Regions from separate parts of the Streptomyces nodosus genome, predicted to be linked through region 4. Evidence: riboswitches for the same ligand, from Rfam matches in the RefSeq annotation. Region 4 holds a riboswitch; each other region holds the start of a gene.

Region 1 (4,463 bases), 250 kb from region 4:
CGGTGATGCCGCCGGTGACGTAGGAGGGGAAGATCCCGGGGATGATCAGCCGTCTCCATCGCTGGAGTCCCCTGACGCCGAGGTCGTCCATGGCCTCGCGCAGATCGGTGGGGATGGCCATGGCGCCGGCGATGGTGTTGAAGAGGATGTACCACTGGGCGCCCAGTGCCATCAGCAGCGTGCCGCCGAGGTTGATGGACAGTCCGGTCCTCAGGAAGAACCACACCGCGAGCGGGAAGAGGAAGTTCGCCGGGAAGGACGCCAGCACCTGGACCACGGGCTGGGCGATGCGGGTCAGCCGGGGCGAGAAGCCGATCTTCACACCGATCGGCACCCAGATCACGGTCGCCACCGCCACCAGCAGCACCACGCGGGCGAAGGTGGCCAGGCCCAGCAGCAGCGGTTCGCCGAAGACACCCAGGCCGGTGCGGTCGTAGAGGTAGTGCCCGAGGTCGGTCAGACCCCACAGGATCAGCCCGCCCGCCCCCACGGCGAAGCACACGTCCCCGGCGCGCCGCCGCACCGGGTCGACGGCCAGCGGCCGGTCGTCGGTGCCGAACACCCGCCCGGCCCGGTTCAGCTGCCGTCCCAGCGGGCCCAGTGCCCGCCCCAGCAGCCGCGGCCAGTGCGAGCGGCGCAGGAAGTCCAGGACCACGGAGCGCTGGACCTCGTTCGCCTCGGACTGTTCGTTCTTGAACTTCTCCGCCCAGGCGGTCAGCGGGCGCCAGAACAGGAAGTTCACCCCGATGACCATCACCGCCATGGCGAGGATCGCCCAGCCGACCTTGCCCAGGTCTCCGTCGGCGATGGCGGCGCCGGCGTAGGAGCCGACGCCCGGCAGGGAGTACTGCTGGTTGTTGACGCTGATCGCCTCCGAGGCGACCAGGAAGAACCAGCCGCCGCCGAAGCTCATCATGCCGTTCCAGACCAGGCCGATCATCCCGGCGGGCAGCTCCACCTTCCAGAACCGCATCCACCGGGTGAAGCGGAACGAGCGTGACAGCTCGTCGAGTTCACGCGGCAGCGAGGTGAGAGAGGAGTAGAAACCGAAGGTCATGTTCCACGCCTGGGAGGTGAAGATAGCGAAGATCGACGCGCACTCCAGCCCCAGCATCGAGCCGGGGAACAGGGCGATGAACCCGGACACCGCCACGGTCAGAAAGCCCAGCACCGGCACCGACTGCAGGATGTCGAGGGCGGGGATCAGGATCCGCTCCAGCCGGCGGCTCTTGGCCGCGGCATAGGCGTAGCCGAAGGTGAAGGCGATCGACAGCGCCAGTGCGGCGAACATCCGCAGCAGGGAACGCGCCGCGTCGTAGGGCAGCTGCGACGGGTCCGTGTCGATGTGCACGTTCTGCCGGCTGTTGAAGGCGACCGTGGTGCCCTGGCCCACCCGGAGCACGACATAGAGCAGGACCAGGACCGCGGCGGCGACCGCCGCGTCCACCCAGGTGAGCTGCGACAGACGCCTGGGCGGCCCGGCCGCCACCGGGGTACGCGCCAACGCCTCGGCCGGCCTGGTGTCCGTACGGAACGACATCACGAAACCTCCACCCCCAGCCTGGGCAGGACGACACGGCCCGACCGCGACGGACACTCCGGCGGCGGAACAAAGTCACTCAGGCAGCATGGGAAAAACAGGTAAGGAAGGGATATGCGCACGGGCGGTCACCATCGCCTCACCGGGACCGGGGCCGTATCCGGCGCAAGAACGAGGGCCGATCGGCCCGGACGGGAAGAGTCAGCGCGTGCCCGGAAGGCAGCGTGGACTGGGAGGGTCTGCACCCATGGCTGCCTCCCCTTCGTGATGTGGCTCCGCCCCGGTCGTGCCGGGAGGCACGCGGGACCCGACTCCAAGAGTGTGCCCGTCATTGCGTCCATACGCAAATATCCAGGTCGCCGTGGTCCCATCACATCGCTCGCCGGCCGCCGACGGGCGGAGCCCGGCGTCCGCCCACCTGTCCCATCCTCGCGTCCGTATGCCGGACGGTTGCCCGACCTACCGCATCCGGCCCCGTACGCTGACCGGTGCAGCTGGTTCGCCCCGTCAGCCAGGCGGGAGCGTCGCAAGAGGGAACCCGGTGGGAATCCGGGACTGCCCCGCAGCGGTGAGCGGGAACGACCGCCGTCATACGCACTGGGCCCCGTGAGAAGGGCCTGGGAAGCGACGGCCACTAGGTGTCCTCTCGACGAGGACGCGCCCGCGAGTCCGAAGACCTGCCCGCTGACCGTGTGCGAACCACTCGTGCGCGGACATCCCGGTGACCTTCGAGGGCGGGTCGGCGTACGGACAGGACCGATGACCGTGTGCGTGTCGCACACGATCACGGTGTCCCGTTCGTCACCCCTTCGCGTTCTCGTCCCGTCCCCGGGATCTCAGGGATTCATCTCGCGAAGGAGATCTCCGTGACCATCAAGTCCGCAGACGCGGCAGCACGGGCCACCGTGTACGGCTACCCCCGGCAGGGCCCGGACCGGGAACTGAAGAAGGCGATCGAGGGCTACTGGAAGGGCCGCGTCACCGCCGACGCCCTGAAGGCCACCGCGGCCGGACTGCGCACCGACAACTGGCGGCAGCTCGCCGAGGCCGGCCTCCACGAGGTGCCGACCGGTGACTTCTCGTACTACGACCATGTCCTGGACACCACGGTCATGGTCGGCGCGATCCCCGAGCGCCACCGGGCCGCCGTCGAGGCGGACGCGCTGGACGGCTACTTCGCGATGGCGCGCGGCACCCAGGAGGTCGCGCCGCTGGAGATGACCAAGTGGTTCGACACCAACTACCACTATCTGGTCCCGGAGCTGGGCCCGGACACGGTGTTCACGGCGGACTCCGCCCGGCAGGTCGCAGAGCTGGCGGAGGCCCGCGCGCTGGGTCTTTCGGCCCGGCCGGTCCTCGTCGGCCCCGTCACCTATCTTCTGCTGGCCAAGCCCGCGCCCGGTGTGGCCGCCGACTTCGAGCCGCTCTCCCTTCTCGACCGGCTGCTGCCCGTGTACGCGGAGGTGCTGGCCGATCTGCGGGCGGCGGGCGCCGAGTGGGTACAGCTCGACGAGCCGGCCCTGGTGCAGGACCGCACCCCGGGCGAACTGGATGCCGCCGCGCGCGCCTACCAGGGCCTCGGCGCGCTCACCGAGCGGCCGAAGCTGCTGGTCGCCTCCTACTTCGACCGGCTGGGCGACGCCCTGCCGGTGCTCGCCAAGGCCCCGGTCGAGGGCCTCGCCCTGGACTTCACCGAGTCCGCCGCCGCCAACCTGGACGCGCTCGCCGCCGTCGGCGGGCTCCCCGGCAAGCGGCTGGTCGCCGGCATCGTCAACGGCCGCAACATCTGGGTCAACGACCTGGAGAAGTCCCTGTCCACGCTCGGCACCCTGCTGGGTCTGGCCGACCGGGTCGATGTGTCGGCCTCCTGCTCCTTGCTGCACGTCCCTCTCGACGCGAGCACCGAGCACGACATCGAGCCGCAGATCCGGCGCTGGCTCGCCTTCGCCCGGCAGAAGACCGACGAGATCGTCACCCTCGCCAAGGGCCTCTCCCACGGCACGGACGCCATCGCCGCCGAACTGTCGGCCAACCGGGCCGATCTGGCCTCCCGCGCCGACTCCCCCATCACCCACGACCCGGCCGTCCGGGCCCGCGCCGCGGCCGTCACCGACGCCGACGCGCGCCGCTCGCAGCCCTACGCCGAGCGCTCCGCCGCCCAGCGCGCCCACCTCGGCCTGCCGTTGCTGCCCACCACCACGATCGGCTCCTTCCCGCAGACCGGTGAGCTGCGCTCCGCCCGCGCCGACCTGCGCACCGGGCGCATCGGCACGCCCGAGTACGAGGAGCGCATCAAGGCCGAGATCCGGGAGGTCATCGCCTTCCAGGAGAAGACCGGGCTGGACGTGCTGGTGCACGGCGAGGCCGAGCGCAACGACATGGTCCAGTACTTCGCCGAGCAGCTCACCGGCTATCTCGCCACCCGGCACGGCTGGGTCCAGTCCTACGGCACCCGGTATGTGCGCCCGCCGGTCCTGGCCGGTGACATCTCACGGCCCGAGCCGATGACGGTGCGCTGGACGACCTACGCCCAGTCCCTGACGGACCGCCCGGTCAAGGGCATGCTCACCGGGCCGGTCACCATGCTCGCCTGGTCCTTCGTACGGGACGACCAGCCCCTGGCCGAGACCGCCCGCCAGGTGGCGCTCGCCCTGCGCGACGAGGTCGAGGACCTGGAGACGGCCGGGACCTCCGTGATCCAGGTCGACGAGCCCGCGCTGCGGGAGACCCTGCCGCTGCGCGCCGACGAGCGCGAGGCCTATCTCGCCTGGGCGACGGAGGCGTTCCGGCTCACCACCGGCGGGGTCCGTCCGGACACCCAGATCCACACCCATATGTGCTACGCCGAGTTCGGCGACATCGTGCGGGCCATCGACGACCTCGACGCCGATGTCATCAGCCTCGAGGCCGCCCGCTCGCATAT
Region 2 (4,463 bases), 6.6 Mb from region 4:
CGCGCCACGATGTCACTGCCCACCAGCAGCGACGCGCCGAGCAGCGCCGACATCGGCAGCAGCAGGGCATGGCGCGGGCCGCAGACCAGGCGGACGACATGCGGTACGACCAGGCCGACGAATCCGATGACCCCGGTGTGGGCGACCAGACACGCGGTCACCAGCGCGGCCGTGGCGATCAGGGCCCAGCGGACACGTTCGACAGGGACGCCGAAGGAGCGGGCCGCGGTCTCACCGAACGCGAACGCGTCCAGGTCCCGGGCGGCCGTGACCATGACCAGCGTGCCGAGGACGGCCACCGCGGTCAGGAAGAGCGCCGTGTGCCACCGCACGCCGGCCACCGAGCCCAGCGTCCACTCCATGACGCCCCGCGCGGCATCGCGGTCGCCGAGGACCAGCACCACGAACGAGGTGTACGCGGCGCACATCTGCCCCACCGCGATACCGGCCAGCACGGTCCGAGCGGCCGGCAGGGACCAGGTGCGCGCACCGGCCAGGGTCAGCACGACGACCACCGCGAGCAGGGCGCCCACGAAGGCGGCCGCCGAGAGCGCGCCGGTGGCCGCGGCGCCGGTGGCTCCGACGCCGAGGACGATCACGGTGACCGCGCCGACGGCCGCCCCGTCGGAGATTCCGAGCAGATAGGGGTCTGCCAGATCGTTCCCCGTCAGGGTCTGCAGCACCGCGCCGCACATCGCGAGGCCCGCGCCCGTCGCCGCGGCCCCCAGGACCCGGGGCAGCCGCAGCTGCCAGACGATCTGGTCGTCCAGCAGCGTGACCGGGGCGCTGCCGAGGCCGAGCCGGCGCAGGACTACGTCGGCCACCACGCCCGGCGGCTCATGGACGGATCCCACGGCGAGGCCGGCCAGGGCGACGGCCGGCAGCAGGACCGCAGCGACGGCCAGGGCCACCGCCGCACGACTCGGGCCTGCCGGCCGTGCGGCGATGCGGTCGGCCGCGGTCATGAACGCGGGTGCACCTTGCTGAGACCGGCCGAGAGCCGGGCGGCGCCGTCGGCGAGCAGTACACCGGGTGTCGTCTCGGAGAACGGCACGACCACGAAGGCATGGTGCCGGACAGCCGTGAGCTTGCTCAGCACAGGATCGTGCTCCAGATAGTCGATCTTGGACTGTGCGGTGTCCCGGTCGGCGTCCGCGAGCACGATGACGTCCGGGTCCGCGGCGATCACCTTCTCCCAGCTCGCGTGCTGCCAGCCACCGGGCAGCGCGCCGAAGACGTTGCGGGCGCCTACGGCGTCGAGCAGCAGCTGGGGGCCGCCGTGGCCGGCACCGACGTAGGGGGTCTTGGTGTCCGAGTCGTACCAGAACACCTTCAGGCCCTTGCCCGCCGCCGTGGCCTCGAGCGCGGAGAGCTGCCGCTTCTGCTCCTTCTGGAGGGCGGCCGCACGCGGCGCGACACCGAAGACCTCGGCGACGTCGGCCAGTTCGTCCCACACCGTCTGGAAGGACGGCGGCGGCGCCTGCTTGCCGCCGGGGCAGCCGAGCCTCGACAGATACGACGCGATGCCCTCGGTTCTCAGCTCCGCCTGAGTGCCCGCCACCTTGTCGGTGAACGCGCTGGAGTAGGAGGCGTAGAGGAAGTCCGGGTGCGCCGCCAGGAGCTTTTCCTTGCTCGGGTACTCCTTGGCCAGCACCGGGACGCTGTCGTAGGCCGCCTTCCACTTCGCCGGGATAGCGTCGTCCAGGTAGGCCGTTCCGGCCATCCGGGACTCCAGGCCGAGTGCCAGGGCCACTTCGGTGGCGCCCTGGTTCAGGGTGACCAGCCGGTTGGGGGGTGCCGCGACGGTCGTGGTGACGCCGCAGCTGCTCACGCTCACCGGCGCGGGCCGGCCGCTCCCGGACGTGGCGGCGGACTCGTCGGCCGCGGGTGCGCCCGTGCAGGCGCCGAGCGCACCGACGAGCAGGAGCGCCGCGGCGGCGAGACCGGAGCGCGCCGAACGCACCGGACGCGTGGGACGCGTGGGACGTATGGACCGTCGAGATCGAAACGGACGCAGGGGACCGCTGGGCACGTGTTCTCCAAAACCCTCGTGGAACATGTCGCGCCGTGACCGGTCTCCTGGCTTCTGCATCGACATTCCACGGCCGGCCTTCCCGGACGGCTCGTTCCCGATCCACCCAGTGGCCCCGACCGCTCCGTGGAGCGGTCGGCGAGGGCCGCGGAACTCCGCAGCTACAGTGGCGAGGGCCGCACCGGCTTTCGACCGGTTTCCCGTACACCACGGCGGCGACACGCTATCAGCCCCGTGCTGCGGCCACCGGATCAGGCGGCCTCCTCCAGGTCGGCCTCGCGCCGCACGGGACGCTCCGGCACCGTCCGGCTCCGGCCCGGCAGCAGCAACAGCCCCATTCCCAGGACGAGACCCAGCGAGGGCAGCACCGGGAAGCGACCCTCGTACGCGAATCCCTGCACGGCGAAGCGGGACAGGGCGGCGACGTTCACGGCGAGGCCGAGCCACAGCGGCCAGGAGCGGCGCAGACCGGCATCCGGGCGGGTCCGTTCGTACAGCGTGGCCAGCTTCCGCTCCAGCGGTCGCAGCGCCGCCGCGAGACCGGCGAGCACAAGCCCGAGCACCAGCAGCCACGGCACCCGCAGCGCCCACCACCCGGCGGACCCGAAGACGGGCTCGGGCGCGAGGTCGGTCAGGTAGAACGCGGCGGCCACGACCAGCACCGGCAGCATGTGCCACAGATACAGCGTCAGGCTCGCACCGCCGACCGGCCGCACCAGACGCCACACCCACGCGCGGTCCAGAAGCCTCCGCACGGCTGGCGCGACCAGCAGACACACGCCGGTCTGGGCCACCACCCACGCCAGCATCGCCAGCGACGGCGGGTCGGTGTTGCTGGGCGTCTGCCCCGTCACAAGGATCAGACTGACCGGGAACGGCCCGAGACCGACCAGCGCCGCGAACGCCGCCCCACCGCCCACCGCCATCGCGGCCGGCACCCGCCGACGACGCGTCAGCAGACCGTCCCGCCAGCAGAAGCCCAACTGATAGGCCACGCCCCACACCAGGACGTAGTTGACCAGACCGGCAAACGGCGCGTGCACCGTCACCACCAGCACCCCGACGGCCGCGGCCCCCATGCCCATGACCACGGCGGCGCGCAGCCCCCAGCGCCGATGTGCCGCATACAGCGGCGGCGTCAGGGCACTGAGCAGCAGGTACACCGGAAGGAACCAGAACTGCATGCCCATCGCCCAGCCCACGAGCGCAAGCGTGCCCGCATCCACACCGACCGCCGCACAGATCCCGACGGCGAGCAGCACAAGACCGCTGTAGGCGCCCGCCGGAAGCAGCAGCCGCAACGACCGCCGTCCCACCCAGCCGGCCGCGGAACCACCCGCCGCGCGCGCCCGCGACCAGGAGCCCCCCGCGGCGTGACCGCCGGCCAGGAAGAACAGCGGCATGATCTGAAAGCCCAGAGTCAGCCACTGCGTCCAAGGGACCGTCGCCAACAACTCGGGCGCGGTGATCCGTCCGTCGCTCTCCCGGACCAGGCCGGTGATCAGCCAGTGGCCGAGCACCACCAGGACGATCGCCCACGCACGCAAGAAGTCGACATAACGGTCTCTGCCCATGCTCGTCATGCTGCCGCACACCCGGGCGGCAGCATGACGAGAACTCCGCACCGCAACCAATCCGTGCCCGCCACGACACCCGGAGGGGTGGCCGACGGCTGTTCGCCGACGACGCCAAGTCCCCTGCCCACGACGGGAATCCACGGGGGGGCGCTCGACGCTTTCTCCCTCGAACCCTGAAGCGGTGAGCCATGGCCGCCTGACAAAGTAATTCCGTCCGCTACGACAGGTACCGAGGAGCTTCCCCCATGACCGCCCGTTTCAAGGACAAGGTCGTCGTCGTCACCGGCGCGGGATCCGGCATCGGCCGGGCCGGCGCCAGGGCTTTCGCCCGTGAGGGCGCCACCGTGGTCGCCGCCGGCGCCCGGCTCGAGTCCATCGAGGAGACCGTGCGACTCGTCGACGAGGAGGACGGCGGCACCGCCGAAGCGGTCGTCGCCGACGTCACCCGGCCCGAGGACATGGAGCGTCTGGTCCGCACCACGGTGGAGCGCCACGGCGGCCTGCATATCGCGCACAACAACGCCGGCGTCTTCGGCAAACCCACCCCGGTCGGCGATCTGGACCTGGCGGTGTGGCACTCCGTGCTGGACGTCAATCTGAACGGTGTCCTGCACAGCATGCAGCAGGAGATCGCCCATATGCGGGCCAACGGCGGCGGCGTCATCGTCAACACCGCGTCCAACATCGGCTATCACGGCCGCCGCCCCGGCATGGCCGCCTACGCCGCCTCCAAGGCCGCCGTGAGCACCCTCACCCGGGTCGCCGCCCTGGACCACATCAAGGACAACGTACGTATCAACGCGGTGAGCCCCGGCGCCACCGACACCGGCATGTCGCTGCGCCCCGGGGAGACC
Region 3 (4,463 bases), 2.2 Mb from region 4:
GACGCTGACCGCGTACCAGCTGTGGAAGCGTGACCAGCGCGCCCGCGTCGGCCGGAAGGGCGGTGCGGAGCGATGAAGGACGGCGTGAACGGCGTCGCGCTCGGCGTCTTCATCTTCTTCTTCCTGGCCGTCACGGTCCTGGGCTTCCTGGCGGCGCGCTGGCGCAAAGCCGACAACGAGCACAGCCTCGACGAATGGGGCCTCGGCGGCCGGTCGTTCGGCACCTGGGTCACCTGGTTCCTGCTCGGCGGCGACCTGTACACGGCCTACACCTTCGTGGCCGTGCCCGCGGCGATCTACGCGGCCGGTGCCTCCGGCTTCTTCGCGGTGCCGTACACCATCCTGGTCTACCCGCTGATCTTCACCTTCCTGCCGCGGCTGTGGTCGGTCTCGCACCGCCACGGATACGTCACGACCTCGGACTTCGTGCGCGGCCGCTTCGGTTCGAAGAGCCTGTCACTGGCGATGGCGGTCACCGGCATCCTGGCGACCATGCCCTATATCGCCCTCCAGCTGGTCGGCATCCAGGCGGTGCTGGACGTGATGGGGGTGGGCGGCGGTGACGACACCAACCGGTTCGTGAAGGACCTGCCGCTGCTGATCGCCTTCGGCGTGCTGGCGGCGTACACCTACTCGTCGGGGCTGCGGGCGCCCGCCCTGATCGCGTTCGTGAAGGACACGCTGATCTACATCGTCATCGCGGTGGCGATCATCTACATCCCGATCAAGCTGGGCGGCTTCGACGCGGTCTTCAGCAAGGCGGGCGAGGCGTTCAGCCAGGTCAACCCGGCGACCGGCAAACCGCGCGGGGCCCTGGCGCCACCGGAGGCGGGCCAGTGGACCTATGCCACCCTGGCCCTGGGCTCCGCGCTCGCGCTGTTCATGTACCCGCACTCGATCACCGCGACCCTGTCGTCCAGGAGCCGTGAGGTGATCCGCCGCAACACCACGATCCTGCCGATCTACTCGCTGATGCTGGGGCTGCTGGCGCTGCTGGGGTTCATGGCGATCGCGGCGGGGGTCAAGGTCGACAACGGGCAGCTGGCCATCCCGCAGCTCTTCGAGAACATGTTCCCGGACTGGTTCGCGGGCGTGGCGTTCGCGGCGATCGGCATCGGGGCACTGGTGCCGGCGGCCATCATGTCCATCGCGGCCGCGAACCTCTTCACCCGCAACATCTACAAGGACTTCATCAACCCGGCCGCCACCGCCCGTCAGGAGACCAGGGTCTCCAAGATCGTGTCGCTGCTGGTGAAGGTGGGCGCCCTGGTCTTCGTCCTCACCATGGACAAGACGGTGGCCATCAACTTCCAGCTGCTCGGCGGCATCTGGATCCTGCAGACCTTCCCGGCCCTGGTCGGCGGTCTGTTCACCCGCTGGTTCCACCGCTGGGCACTGCTGGCGGGCTGGGCGGTCGGCATGGTCTACGGCACGGTCGCCGCGTACGGGGTCGCCTCCCCGACCCAGAAGCACTTCGGGGGCTCGGCGAAGGAGATCCCGGGCATCGGTGAGATCGGTTACATCGGCCTGACCGCGTTCGTGCTGAACGTCGTGGTCACCGTGGTGCTGACCTTCGTCCTGAAGGCCCTCAAGGCCCCCGAGGGCGTCGACGAGACCAGGCCGGACGACTACACGGCGGACGCGGGCGACCCGCACGTCCAGGTGGAACTGCCACCGGCCACCGCCGGGTCTTCCCACTAGTGCCTGTCGGGGCACTAGGTGCGAGGCGTCGGGCCGTCGGTGGAATCCGGCGGCCCGACGGCATTCCGGTCGTGCAGACTCGGCCGTATGGACATCATCATCAGACCGGCCACCCCCGACGAGTACGAGACCCTCGGCGAGATCACCGCCCGGGCCTACCTCCGGGACGGACTGCTCGACTTCGGGGACGACGACGCCTATCTGGGTGAGCTGAGGAACGTCGCCAAGCGGGCCGCAGCCGCCGAGGTGCTGGTCGCCGTCGAGCGGGACCGGGTGCTCGGCGGGGTGACCTTCGTGCCGGACGGCGGACCCATGGCCGACATCGCCGGCCCCGGGGAGGCCGAGATGCGGATGCTCGCCGTCGACCACGCCGCCCGCGGGCGCGGGATCGGCGAGGCCCTCGTGCGCGCCTGTGTGGAGCGCGCCAGGGCCGTGCCAGGGCAAAGGGGCCTGGTGCTGTCCACCCAGCGCTCCATGCACACCGCCCACCGCATCTATGAACGCCTCGGATTCACCCGCTCACCGGACCGCGACTGGAACCCTCTGCCCCACCTGGACGACCTCACCCTTCTCACCTATCAGTTGACACTCTGACACACTCCGGAACCGATGCGGCACAACATCTGGGGGTGCCACCGCGACCCGGCACAAGATGTATGCTCGTGCTCGCTGTCGCCGCAGGGGAATCCGGTGCGAATCCGGAACTGTCCCGCAACGGTGTACTTGTGCGTGTTCGCCCCCGAGGTGTGCGCCCGAGCGTCAGTCCGAGGACCTGCCGACAGCGCGCCCGGCCGTCCGGCCCGGGCGCTGCCGTCCGGGCCTCGTGGAGTGGGCCGGCGGACACGACGCCGCGCGCGCTCGTGGCTGCCCCCTGCCCTCCGCCGGGCCCCGTGCCGAGCGAGGGAGAGCCCCACGTGACCATCGCGCCAGCCGATCCGGCTTCAGCGACACCGTCCATGACGTCGACGGTGGCAGACGGTCCCGGTACCGCACTGCTGCGGACCCTGACCGAGCTGACCGCCGACCTCCCCGACGCCGACCCCGGCCGGGTCGCCGCCGCCGCGCTGCGCGGCCGGTCCGCCCGTGCGGACGAGGCGGAGCTGCGCGAGCTGGCCACGGAGGCCGCCGCGGGACTCATCTCCGAGGACCCCGCCTACTCCCGGCTGGCGGCCCGGCTGCTGACGATCGCGATCCGGGCCGAGGCCGCCTCGCAGGGCGTCGCCTCCTTCACGGGCTCCATCTCCGTCGGGCACCGCGAGGGCCTGATCGCCGACCGCACCGCGGAGTTCGTGCGCCTGCACGCCTCCCGCCTGGACGCGCTGATCGACGAGGGGGCCGACGACCGCTTCGGCTACTTCGGCCTGCGCACCCTGCACAGCCGCTACCTCCTGCGGCACCCGATCACCCGCAAGGTCATCGAGACGCCTCAGCACTTCATGCTGCGGGTGGCCTCCGGCCTCGCCGAGGACGACAGCGCCCGTGCCGTGGACGAGGTCGCCGCGCTCTACGGGCTGATGAGCCGTCTGGACTATCTGCCCTCCTCCCCCACCCTCTTCAACTCCGGCACCCGGCACCCGCAGATGTCCTCCTGCTATCTGCTGGACTCCCCGCTGGACGAGCTGGACTCCCTCTACGAGCGCTACCACCAGGTCGCCCGCCTGTCCAAGCACGCCGGCGGCATCGGCCTCTCGTACTCCCGCATCCGCTCCCGCGGCTCCCTGATCCGGGGCACCAACGGGCACTCCAACGGCATCGTCCCGTTCCTGAAGACCCTGGACGCCTCGGTCGCCGCGGTGAACCAGGGCGGGCGCCGCAAGGGTGCCGCCGCCGTCTATCTGGAGACCTGGCACTCCGACATCGAGGAGTTCCTGGAGCTGCGCGACAACACCGGCGAGGACGCCCGCCGTACGCACAACCTCAATCTGGCGCACTGGATCCCGGACGAGTTCATGCGCCGGGTCGACTCCGACGGGACCTGGTCGCTGTTCTCCCCGTCCGATGTGCCGGAACTGGTCGACCTCTGGGGCGAGGAGTTCGACGCCGCCTACCGCAAGGCGGAGGCGGCGGGCCTGGCGAAGAAGACGATGCCGGCCCGGGACCTGTACGGCCGGATGATGCGCACCCTCGCCCAGACCGGCAACGGCTGGATGACCTTCAAGGACGCCGCCAACCGCACCGCCAACCAGACGGCCGAGCCGGGCCATGTCGTGCACTCCTCCAACCTCTGCACGGAGATCCTGGAGGTCACCAACGACGACGAGACCGCGGTCTGCAACCTGGGCTCCGTCAACCTGGGCGCGTTCGTCGACCCGGCGAAGGACGACATGGACTGGGAGCGGCTGGACGCCACCGTGCGCACCGCCGTCACCTTCCTCGACCGCGTCGTCGACATCAACTTCTACCCGACCGAGCAGGCCCGGCACTCCAACGCCCAGTGGCGTCCCGTCGGCCTGGGCGCCATGGGTCTGCAGGACGTCTTCTTCCAACTGCGCCTGCCCTTCGACTCCCCCGAGGCCAGGAAGCTCTCCACCCGGATCGCCGAGCGCATCATGCTCGCCGCCTACGAGGCCTCCGCCGACCTCGCCGAGCGCAACGGCACGCCGCCCTCCTGGGAGAAGACCCGCGCGGCCCGGGGCGTGCTGCACCCGGACCACTACGGCGTCGAGCCCACCTGGCCGGAGCGCTGGGCGGCCCTGCGGGAGCGCGTCGCGACCGTCGGCATGCGCAACACGCTGCTGCTGGCCATCGCCCCGACCGCGACC
Region 4 (4,463 bases):
ACGGCGCCTGGGGGTCGCCCGCGTCGAGTGCCTGGGCGGCCTGCCGCACCAGGGCGCGGGCGGCGGTCAGTTCGGTCGCCATGTCGGCGAGGCGGAAGCGCAGCGCCTGGGAGTCGAGCAGGCGCCGGCCGAAGGCCTCCCGGTCGGCGAGGTGGGCGAGGCTCCGGTCGAGGGCGCTGCGGGCGCCGCCCAGGGAGCAGGCGGCGATGCCGAGGCGGCCGCCGTTCAGGCCGTTCATCGCGATCCGGAAGCCCTCCCCCTCACGGCCCAGGAGCCGGTCGGCGGGCAGGCGTACGCCGTCCAGGACGACCTGGCGGGTGGGCTGGGCGTTCCAGCCCATCTTGCGTTCGTTGGGGCCGAAGGTGATGCCCGGGTCGTCCTTGTCGACCAGGAACGCGGAGACCCCGCTCGCGCCGGCGCCGCCGGTGCGGGCCATGACCACATAGACCTGGGAGGCGCCCGCCCCGGAGATGAACTGCTTCACCCCGGTGAGCACCCAGTGGTCGCCGTCGCGCACGGCCCGGGTGCTGAGGGCCGCCGCGTCCGAGCCGGCGCCCGGTTCGGTCAGGCAGTAGCTGGCGAGGTCGTCCGTCGCGCACAGCCTCGGCAGCCATCGTTCGCGTTGGGTGTCGTCACCGTAGCGGTCGATCATCCAGCCGACCATGTTGTGGATGGAGAGATAGGCCGCGATGGCGGGGCAGCCGGAGGCGAGGGTCTCGAAGATGAGGACGCCGTCGGTGCGGCTGAGTCCGGAGCCGCCGTGCTCCTCGCGGACGTAGATCCCGCCGAGGCCGAGCCCGGCGGCCTTGCGGAGCACATCGACGGGGAAGTGCTTGTCGCGGTCCCAGTCCAGGGCGTGCGGGGCCACATGGTCCTGGGTGAAGTCGAGGGTGGCCTCGACGAGGGCCTGCTGGTCCTCGGTGAGCAGGGTGCTGGTCATGGTCGCTCAGCCCATCGTGGGAATCGTGAAGCTGGCGCCTTCGCGCAGCCCGGCGGGCCAGCGGGAGGTGACGGTCTTGGTGCGGGTGTAGAAGCGGATGGAGTCCGGGCCGTGCTGGTTCAGATCGCCGAAACCGGAGCGCTTCCAGCCGCCGAAGGTGTGATAGGCGACCGGCACCGGGATGGGTACGTTGACGCCGACCATGCCGGTGTCGACGCGCCGGGTGAAGTCGCGGGCGGTGTCCCCGTCGCGGGTGAAGAGGGCGACGCCGTTGCCGAAGGGGTGTTCGCTGGGCAGGCGCAGGGCCTCCTCGTAGTCGGCGGCGCGGACCACGGACAGCACCGGGCCGAAGATCTCCTCCTGGTAGATACGCATCTGCGGGGTGACCCGGTCGAAGAGCGAGGCTCCGGCGAAGAAGCCGTTCTCATGGCCGGGGAACACGAAGTCCCGGCCGTCCACGACGAGTTCGGCGCCTTCCTCGACTCCGAGGTCGACATAGGAGCGGACCCGGTCCAGGGCGTCCCGGCCGACCAGCGGACCGAAGTCGGCCTGGGGGTCGTCGCTGCGGCCGATGCGCAGGGTGCCGATGCGTTCGGTGAGGCGTGCGACCAGGGCGTCGGCGGTGGCCTCGCCGACCGGGACGGCGACCGAGATCGCCATGCAGCGCTCGCCCGCCGAGCCGTATCCGGCGCCGATCAGGGCGTCCACGGCCTGGTCCAGGTCGGCGTCCGGCATCACGATCATATGGTTCTTGGCGCCGCCGAAGCACTGGGCCCGCTTGCCATGGGCGGCGGCGGTGGCATAGACGTGCGCGGCGATCGGCGTGGAGCCGACGAAGCCGAGGGCGGCGACGCGCGGGTCCTCCAGGAGGGTGTCGACGGCTTCCCGGGCGCCGTTGACCACATTGAGGACGCCGGGCGGCAGGCCCGCCTCCAGGAAGAGCTCGGCGAGCCGCAGCGGGACGGAGGGGTCACGCTCGGACGGCTTGAGGATGAAGGCGTTGCCGCAGGCCAGGGCGGGGGCGGCCTTCCAGAGGGGGATCATGGCGGGGAAGTTGAACGGGGTGATGCCGGCGACGACGCCGAGGGGTGCGCGCAGCGAGTGGACATCGATGCCGGTGCCCGCGTTGTCGGTGAACTCGCCCTTGAGCAGATGCGGGATACCGGCGGCGAACTCCACGACCTCCAGGCCGCGTTGGATGTCCCCGCGGGCGTCGGCGACCGTCTTGCCGTGCTCGGCGGACAGCAGCCGGGCCAGCGCGTCCTTCTCCTCCTCGACGAGCTGGAGGAAGCGCAGCAGGACCCGGGCGCGACGCTGTGGGTTCCACTCGCCCCACTCGCGCTGTGCCTCGACGGCGACGGCGATCGCCGCCTCGGTCTCGGCCCGGTCGGCGAGCGGCACCAGGGCCTGGACCTCGCCGGTGTTGGGGTCGTACACATCGCCGTAGGACCCCGAGGTCCCCGGGGTGTGCTTGCCGCCGACGAAGTGGGTCAGCTCGCGGACATCGGTGTGATCAAGTGGACGGATCATGGGTGCCTGCTCTCGTCAGGTGATCCGGGATGGCGCGGCGTACCGGCGCACGGGTGATGTGCGCGGCTCGCGCGGAACGCGTATGGCGTGGGAACCCTCAGGGGGTGACGGTGGGATTGCCTCTCGGGCAGTGCCGGTCGAGTCCGCCGGGGTCGTGAATGCGCACCGGTGCCATGCGTGTCAGCTCCATCCTCGTGGACAACACGGAACGTCCCGCGGCCGGTATCCTGACTCCCGGATCAGCGCGCGCCGTCCGCCTTCCCGACATCCTGCTCGTCAGTGGCGTCCTGCTCGACGGCGTGCTCCCCGGTCACAGTGGCGGGACCGTGCCGGAATCACACCGGCTTCCCTGCACCGCGGGCCTTTCCCTCCACTATATAGTTGGGCTTCCTAGTAATTCCATTAGTCCGCGCTCACCCGGTTCCGGAATCCGTCGGCCGGGGCTCCGTGAACCGCACCGGTGCCCGGAAGCGGGCACGGCGGGCGGCGCGCCGGAAGGTGGTCAGCACCGCCGGACCGACCAGTAGCACACACACGAAGTTGGTGACCGCCCGCCCGGTGTCCCAGCCCAGCGAAGTGGCCAGGTCGAAGGCGACATAGCGGTGCCACTGCTCGGTGAAAGGCAGCCCCGGGAGATAGGCGATGGAGCTGTTCGGGTCGAGGGAGAACGGCCAGAAGGAAAGGTTGAGCAGAAAGCCGAAGAGATAGCCGGAGAGCGATCCGTAGCCGGCCAGCATCAGGACCTCACGCCGGCCGCTCGCCCTGGGCAGCAACCCGGCGAGCATCCCGACGAAGGCGCAGCCGAACATCTGGTACGGCATCCAGGGCCCCACTCCCCCGGTGATCAGCGCCGAGGCGAACAGCGAGGTGCAGCCGAGGACGAAGCCGAAGCCGGGCCCGTAGACCCGTCCCGCCAGCACCAGGACGAAGAAGACGGTCTCGATGCCGGCGGTTCCGGCTCCCAGGGGGCGCAGGGCCGCGTTCACGGCGGAGAGGACGCCCAGCATGGCGAGCGCCTTGGAGTCGATGCCGCCCTCGGCGATCTCGGACAGCACCACGGCCAGGACCAGCACCAGCAGCACGCCGAAGATCAGCGGCGGGGCGTAGGCGGAGCCGAAGGTGCCCGGTGCGACGACGAACGGCCAGAAGAACGCCACGAGGCCCAGGAACGCGGCCAGTGTCATGACCACACCGGCGCGGGGAGTCAGCCGGATGGCGGTCCCGGTGGCTGTGCTCATGGGTGTGTTCCTCCCTCACTCTCGCCGGTCAGGGCCCGAGCGACCTGATCGACCGTCAGGAAGGGCAGCGGGAAAAGGATCTTCGCCGTCTGCGGGGCGAACGTCGGTGAGGAGACGATGACTTCGGCCGTCGGTCCGTCGGCCACCACGTCGCCCTCGGCCATGACGACCACCCGGTCGGCGGCGCGGGCGGCGAACTCGACGTCATGGGTGGAGATCACGACCGCCCGGCCCTCGGCGGCGAGGGTGTCGACGATGCCGATCAGCTCCGTCTTGGCACGGTAGTCCAGGCCCCGGGTCGGCTCGTCCAGGAGGACGACCCGGGGCGCGGCGGAGAGCTGGACGGCGAGGACGAGCGCGAGCTTCTGCCCCTCCGACAGGTCCCGCGGGTGGGTGGCGTCGTCGATGCCGGGCGCGAGCCGGTCGAGGAGGGCGCGGGCCTTCACCAGGGTCCCCGATTCGGCGTCCGCCTGGTCGAGTTCCTGGCGGACGCTCTCCAGATAGAGCAGATCTGCGGGGGTCTGCGGGACCAGTCCGACGAGTCGGCGGGCCTCCGCGGCCGACACGGTGTGCGGGTCCGTCCCACCCTGGCCGTCGGTGACTTTCACCGTCCCGGCCCGGCGCGGGCCGGAGCCCTGCAGGGCCCACAGCAGGGATGATTTGCCTGATCCGTTGCGGCCCATCAGCGCGGTGACCTCACCTGCGTGCAGATCGAGGTCCACCTCACGGACGGCGGGAACATCCCGGTAGGCGAC

The links. A riboswitch is a leader RNA that binds a small molecule or an ion and turns the genes downstream of it on or off. The one in region 4 is predicted to bind cobalamin.
Region 1: it holds a riboswitch for cobalamin, as region 4 does, so the genes downstream of both, metE (5-methyltetrahydropteroyltriglutamate--homocysteine S-methyltransferase) here and CP978_RS31720 (CoA-acylating methylmalonate-semialdehyde dehydrogenase) in region 4, are expected to answer to the same signal.
Region 2: it holds a riboswitch for cobalamin, as region 4 does, so the genes downstream of both, CP978_RS02795 (ABC transporter substrate-binding protein) here and CP978_RS31720 (CoA-acylating methylmalonate-semialdehyde dehydrogenase) in region 4, are expected to answer to the same signal.
Region 3: it holds a riboswitch for cobalamin, as region 4 does, so the genes downstream of both, CP978_RS22510 (ribonucleoside-diphosphate reductase subunit alpha) here and CP978_RS31720 (CoA-acylating methylmalonate-semialdehyde dehydrogenase) in region 4, are expected to answer to the same signal.

What each region holds. Positions count from the first base shown of each region.
Region 1 is NZ_CP023747.1:6,870,573-6,875,035, reverse strand. It holds gene CP978_RS30520 (ABC transporter permease) at 1-1,540, opposite strand, end outside; cobalamin riboswitch at 2,019-2,239, shown strand; gene metE (5-methyltetrahydropteroyltriglutamate--homocysteine S-methyltransferase) at 2,407-4,463, shown strand, end outside.
Region 2 is NZ_CP023747.1:543,991-548,453, reverse strand. It holds gene CP978_RS02800 (FecCD family ABC transporter permease) at 1-965, opposite strand, end outside; gene CP978_RS02795 (ABC transporter substrate-binding protein) at 962-1,963, opposite strand; cobalamin riboswitch at 2,054-2,259, opposite strand; gene CP978_RS02790 (acyltransferase family protein) at 2,284-3,606, opposite strand; gene CP978_RS02785 (SDR family NAD(P)-dependent oxidoreductase) at 3,855-4,463, shown strand, end outside.
Region 3 is NZ_CP023747.1:4,968,627-4,973,089, reverse strand. It holds gene CP978_RS22525 (DUF3311 domain-containing protein) at 1-76, shown strand, start outside; gene mctP (monocarboxylate uptake permease MctP) at 73-1,701, shown strand; gene CP978_RS22515 (GNAT family N-acetyltransferase) at 1,789-2,295, shown strand; cobalamin riboswitch at 2,358-2,495, shown strand; gene CP978_RS22510 (ribonucleoside-diphosphate reductase subunit alpha) at 2,616-4,463, shown strand, end outside.
Region 4 is NZ_CP023747.1:7,122,249-7,126,711, reverse strand. It holds gene CP978_RS31725 (acyl-CoA dehydrogenase family protein) at 1-940, opposite strand, end outside; gene CP978_RS31720 (CoA-acylating methylmalonate-semialdehyde dehydrogenase) at 947-2,470, opposite strand; cobalamin riboswitch at 2,671-2,844, opposite strand; gene CP978_RS31715 (ECF transporter S component) at 2,884-3,708, opposite strand; gene CP978_RS31710 (ABC transporter ATP-binding protein) at 3,705-4,463, opposite strand, start outside.